One region of the Zoogloea sp. GDB6 genome, then DNA from elsewhere that is predicted to be linked to it. Evidence: predicted binding sites of a transcription regulator. Region 1 holds the regulator's gene; the other holds the start of a gene.
The links. The regulator HrcA, encoded in region 1, represses chaperone genes, less so after heat shock. The targets are predictions, from matches to a motif close to TNTTAGCACTCNNNGNCNNNGAGTGCTAANA.
Positions count from the first base shown of each region.

Region 2: a site for HrcA is predicted at 1,476-1,506, ahead of AC1PQG_RS02225 (co-chaperone GroES). Genes of this name have one in related genera too.

Region 1 is NZ_CM161497.1:1,703,201-1,706,406, reverse strand. It holds gene recN (DNA repair protein RecN) at 1-42, opposite strand, end outside; gene AC1PQG_RS07745 (NAD kinase) at 69-953, opposite strand; gene hrcA (heat-inducible transcriptional repressor HrcA) at 1,085-2,113, shown strand; gene hemH (ferrochelatase) at 2,125-3,206, shown strand, end outside.
Region 2 is NZ_CM161497.1:486,553-489,758, reverse strand. It holds gene groL (chaperonin GroEL) at 1-1,032, opposite strand, end outside; gene AC1PQG_RS02225 (co-chaperone GroES) at 1,090-1,380, opposite strand; gene AC1PQG_RS02220 (TolC family protein) at 1,681-2,943, shown strand; gene AC1PQG_RS02215 (efflux RND transporter periplasmic adaptor subunit) at 2,940-3,206, shown strand, end outside.

The DNA of each region.
Region 1 (3,206 bases):
ATCGACGATCACAAAGTCGCGAATGGAAAGATGACGCAGCATGAAGACAGAGAAAGAATTTGAGCAGATCAGCCGTGGCGGGGTGCGGAGCTCCAGTGCAGCTTTTCACGCAGCATGGCGAAATAACTGTAGCCCACCGGATGCAGCAGGCGAACCCGGTGGGGCGAACGGGTGATCTGCAGGGTGTCGCCCGCCCGCGTGTCGTACCGCGTCTGCCCGTCGAAATGCACGCGGGAGTCGTGTGGTGGCAGCAGCACGATCTCGATGCGGCAGCGATCCGGCAGCGTGATGGGACGCGCGGTCAGCGTATGGGGGCACATCGGCACCAGTGCTATGCCGTCTACGCTCGGATGCAGGATCGGGCCATTGGCCGACAGGGCGTAAGCCGTCGAGCCGGTCGGCGTCGAAATGATCATGCCGTCCGAACGCTGGGTATAAACGAACTCTCCGTCGATACGCAGATCGAACTCGATCATGCGCCCGAGATCGCCCTTGTTGACCACCACATCATTGAGCGCCACCGTATGAAACACGCGCTTTCCATTGCGGAGCACTTCGGCGTCGAGCAGCACGCGGCTTTCTTCCGAATACCGCCCCTCGAGCACCTCGCTGATCTTTTCCAGCGCGACCTCCCGGGATATGTCGGTCAGGAAGCCGAGCCGCCCTTGATTGACGCCAACCAGCGGCACCTCATACTCGGCCAGCCGGCATGCACTATTGAGAAGCGTGCCATCGCCCCCAAGTACGACTGCGAGATCCGCCTGGACACCGATCTCCTCGTAGCTGGCGACGGAGAAACCCGCCGTCAGCCCGGTGGAACTGGCAGTCCCCTGCTCGATCAGCACCTGGAGCCCCAGGCCGCGCAAATGATTGGCCAGCCGAAGCACCGCTTCAGCCACTTCGGGGCTCTGATACTTGCCGATCAGCGCAATCGTCTTGAACTCACAGGTCATGCGCCGATTAAACCACATTATTCATGGACGTCGCAGGCGACCAAGACAAAACAGAGCCAACCGGCACCATTCATGCTTCTCATGAGCGCGTCCCTTCCTTAGAATCCCAGCGTCTCTCCGAGTCTTCCGCCATGACCAGCCTCGATCAACGTTCGCAAATCCTCCTCAAGACCCTTGTGGAGCACTACATCGCCGAAGGCCAACCGGTTGGCTCGCGTGCCCTGTCGCGCCATTCTGGCCTCAAGCTGTCCCCCGCGACGGTGCGTAACGTCATGTCGGACTTGGAAGAGCTCGGCTTCATCACCAGCCCGCACACTTCGGCCGGCCGCGTACCCACCGCGCGCGGCTATCGTTTCTTCGTCGACAGCCTGCTCACGGTGCAGCCTATCGACTTGGGCCAGATGCGGGAGATCAAGGGGCAGATCCAGCCCGGCGAGCCGCAGCGGGTCATCAACGCCGCCTCCCAGCTACTGTCCGGCCTCACCCACTTTGCTGGCGTCGTGATTTCTCCGAAACAGGACGCCATCAAGATCCGCCAGATCGAATTCGTCAGCCTGTCGGAAACCCGCGTCCTACTGATCCTCGTCACCACCGGCGGCGACGTGCAGAACCGCATCCTGTTTACCAAGCGCCAATACAGCCCGGCCGAACTGGTCACCGCCGCCAACTACCTCAACCAGCACTTTGCCGGCCTGGCATTCCCCGAGATCCGCACACGCATCCAGGACGAGCTCAAGCAACTCCGCTCCGACATGACCGACCTCATGAGCGCGGCCGTCGAGGCCGGCAGCGAGGCCCTCGAAGAAACCCAGAGCACCTACGTGATCTCCGGCGAAACCAACCTGCTCGATGCGGAAGACCTGTCCTCCAACATGGCCCGCCTGCGCGAGCTCTTCAAACTGTTCGAACAGAAGACCGGCCTCATGCAGCTCCTCGACATCTCCAATCGCGCTCAGGGCGTGCAGATCTTCATCGGCGGCGAGAGCGGGCTGAGCCCCCTCGACGACTGCAGTGTCATCACCGCACCTTACGAAGTAAACGGCCAACTGGTCGGCTCCGTAGGCGTCATCGGCCCGACCCGCATGGCTTACGAGAGGGTGATCCCGATCGTCAACGTCACCGCCCGCCTCCTAACCAGTGCCCTTTCGGGCCACAACTGACGAAAGCCGCCATGTCCCGCTACTGGCAGGAGCCAGCCCATACCCATGGCCAGACACCCCGCATCGGCATCCTGCTGGTCAATCTTGGCACACCGGCCGCGGCAAGCGCCGATGCGCTTCGCCCCTATCTGAAGCAGTTCCTGTCCGACCCACGGGTCGTCGAGATTCCGCGCCTCATCTGGTGGCCGATCCTCAACGGCATCATCCTACGCACCCGGCCCGCCAAGTCCGCCGCCAAGTACGCCAGCGTGTGGACCGATGAAGGCTCGCCGCTCAAGGTCCATACCGAAAAACAGGCAAAGCTGCTGGCCGGCTTCCTGACCCACGCGGGTCAGCCGAACCTGCAGGTGAGCTGGGCCATGCGTTACGGCCAGCCGTCCATCCGCAAGCAGCTCGATGCACTGCGCAGCGCCGGCTGCAACCGCATCCTCGTGGTCCCGCTCTACCCCCAGTTCGCCGCCAGCACGACCGCAACGGTCATCGACGACGTGGCCGACTGCCTGCGCCATTGGCGCAACCTTCCCGAAATCCGCTACGTACGCAGCTTCGGCGACGATCCGGGCTACATCGCCGCCCTGGCCCAGTCGGTGCGCGACCACTGGAAAAAAGAGGGGCAGGCCGACAAGCTCGTGCTCAGCTTCCACGGCATTCCGCGCCGCAGCCTGGATCTGGGCGATCCGTACCACTGCGAATGCCACAAAACCGCCCGCCTGCTGCGCGAGGCCCTGCAGTTGCCCGAGGAGCGCGTCATCGTCAGTTTCCAGTCGCGCTTCGGCAAAGCCGAGTGGCTCACACCCTACACACAGCCGACGCTGGAGCAGCTGGCACGCAGCAAGGCCGCCGCATCGGTGGATGTCATGTGCCCCGGTTTCGTATCCGACTGCCTCGAGACACTCGAAGAGATCAACATGGAATGCCGGGAGGCCTTCCTCCACGCCGGCGGCCAGCGCTTCAGCTACATTCCCTGCCTGAACGAGCGAGAGGACTGGATCGAAGCCTTGATGAAGCTGAGCCTCCGCCAGTTGGGCCACTGGCTCGACGAAGCAAGCCCGGACCGGGACCAACTGGCCCGCCAGACGGAGCGTGCCCGTGC
Region 2 (3,206 bases), 1.2 Mb from region 1:
GGCTTCGATGCGCTCGGCAACGCCGGCGCCGTCGATGAGGGTGGTGTTTTCCTTGCCCACTTCGATACGCTTGGCCTGGCCGAGGTCGTCCAGCGTGGCCTTTTCAAGGGTCAGGCCGACTTCTTCGGCGATCACCTGGCCGCCGGTCAGCACGGCGATGTCTTCCAGCATGGCCTTGCGACGGTCGCCGAAGCCCGGAGCCTTGACGGCACAGGTCTTCAGGATGCCGCGGATGTTGTTCACCACCAGGGTGGCCAGGGCTTCGCCATCGACGTCTTCAGCGATGATCAGCAGCGGACGGCCAGCCTTGGCGACTTGCTCGAGAACCGGCAGCAGGTCGCGGATGTTGGAGATCTTCTTGTCGAACAGCAGGACGAAGGGGTTGTCCAGGATGGCAACCTGCTTGTCCGGGTTGTTGATGAAGTAGGGGGACAGGTAGCCGCGGTCGAACTGCATACCTTCGACGACGTCGAGTTCGTTGTTCAGGCTCTTGCCGTCTTCAACGGTGATGACGCCTTCCTTGCCGACCTTTTCCATCGCGTTGGCGATGATGTCGCCGATGGAGGAATCGGAGTTGGCGGAGATGGAACCGACCTGGGCGATTTCCTTGTTGGTCGAGCAGGGCTTGGACAGCTTCTTCAGCTCTTCCAGGGTAGCGACGACAGCCTTGTCGATGCCGCGCTTCAGGTCCATCGGGTTCATGCCGGCGGCAACGAACTTCATGCCTTCGCGGACGATGGACTGGGCCAGCACGGTGGCGGTGGTGGTGCCGTCACCAGCGATGTCGGAGGTCTTGGAAGCGACTTCCTTGACCATCTGGGCGCCCATGTTGGCAAACTTGTCCTTCAGCTCGATTTCCTTGGCCACGGACACACCGTCCTTGGTCACGGTCGGGGCGCCGAAGGAGCGCTCGAGCACCACGTTGCGGCCCTTGGGGCCCAGGGTCACCTTGACCGCGTCGGCCAGGACGTTGATGCCTTCAACCATGCGGGCGCGAGCGGAATCGCCAAACTTGACTTCTTTAGCTGCCATTTAGTATTTCTCCGGAATTCTTTATCTAGGGACTGGGGAAGACGCGGGTGGCGAGGCTCAGGCCTCGAGCACGCCCATGATGTCTTCTTCGCGCATGACCAGCAGTTCCTGGCCATCGACCTTGACGGTCTGGCCGGCATACTTGCCGAACAGGACGCGGTCACCAACCTTGACATCCATCTTGCGCACTTCGCCGCTCTCGAGGATCTTGCCGTTGCCGACAGCCAGGATCTCGCCCTGATCGGGCTTCTCACCGGCGGAATCGGGGATCACGATGCCGCTGGAAGTGGTGCGCTCGGCTTCAACGCGCTTGACGATCACGCGATCATGCAAGGGACGGATATTCATCTATAGATCTCCTACTCGTTTCAAACCGGGCAAGGCTGCCCGACGGAAAAATGCGTTGGCCAATTCAGGTCTTGGCGAGAACCGGGGACGACGCCTATTAGCACTCACCCCCAACGAGTGCTAATAATAGGGTCGCCCAGAACGCTTTTCAAGTCCGCTTGCACAGCTTTTTCACTTCCTTCATATGCGCGGCACCTCTCCTGCCAGGAAACACAACGCAAGCTTTGCGCAAGAAAAAAGTAAGCTCACCGACAGAAAGTCTTTCTAGACTTAGCTAACTGCCCCATCCCAGATCCCGGCATGCGTCCCTGTCCCTTCTTCATCCTGGCCGCCCTTGCGCTGCCCCTCCCCTGCCTAGTGCAGGCCGCCGACGTCCAGCCCCTGGGTCTTGCTGACGCCGATCGCCTGCTGCTCGAAGCCAACCCGGCCATCGTCCAATCTCGCACAGCCCTGGCCGGCGCACGCGCCGGCATCGACATCGCAGCGGCCCGACCGAACCCGCAGCTGACCGTCGGGGCCACCTCTGTCGATCCCGGCGCGAAGGGCAGCGGCGGCTACTGGAAACGCCCCACTGACAACGTCGTACGCATCGACCAGGTGTTCGAGCGCGGCGACAAGCGCGCGCTGCGCCTGCGCGCCGCGGAAAGCAACCTGACCGCTACCCAGGCCGACCTGGACAACACCATCCGCCTGGCCCGCATCGACCTGGCCAACGCCTGGCTCGACCTGCGCGCGGCCCGCGAGATCCGCCGCATCGCCGACGAGAACGCCGCCCTCGCCCGCCGCGCCGCCGACGCCGCCGAGCTGCGCGGCAAGGCCGGTGACCTGGCTGGAGTGGACGTGGCCCGCTTCGCCGCCGATGCCGCCCGTGTCGCCAACGACGCCGTGCAGGCCGAGCTGGACCTGTCCCGCGCCCGTGTCGCGCTGGCGCTGCTGCTCGGCAACCGTGTCCCCGCCGATCGCGTCGATACCACCGACGAATGGCCTGGGGCCGACGCCCTGCCGGCACCAGGCGCATCAAGTGCAGGCGAGCGCTACGACATCGTGGCCGCCCGCCAGCGTGTCGAACAGGCCAATGCCTTGCGTGACGTGGCCCGCGCCCAGCGCACCCGCGACGTGTCGATCGGCGTGCAGTACGAACACACGCCGGTCAATCCGAACAGCACCGTTCCCGAAAACGCCTACGGTCTCAGCGTCTCCATCCCGCTGTTCCTCGGCTACGACTACCGTGGCGATATCGCCAAGAGCGAAGCCGATTACATTGCCGCCGAACAGCAGCTCGTCGCCACCCAGGCCGGCGTCAGCAGCGAGCGGACTCGCCTGCGCGCCGAGCAGGCAGCCAGCGCAGCGCGCTTCACCCGCATTCGCGACGTCGTGCTGCCGGCCGCCGAACGGGCCGCGCGCGGAGCCGACATCGCCATCCAGAAAGGCGGCATGAGTCTCACCGACTATCTCGACACCCAGCGCACCCTGCGCGCCACCCGCATCGAGGCCATCCAGGCCCGCGCCGACCTCGCCCGCGCCGCCATGCTGCTGCGCCTGGCCGGAGACACCCAGCAATGAAAACCCGACTGATCGTCATCGCCGCGGCCGTGGCCGCCGCTGCCGGCGGCGCCTACGTATATATTCACAACGGTACGGACGAAGCCACCTCCGAACCGGTGGTCATGAAGCCGTCGGCAGAGCCCGGCGTGCTGCGCTTCCCAACCGCTGCGCCGCAACTCACCCAAATCAAGGTGGAACGGGCCGAAGTGGCGCCGGTGCCGCTGGACGAACCGCTGGCCGCCCGTGTTGCCTACGACGAGAACGCCACCGCCCGTCTGTTC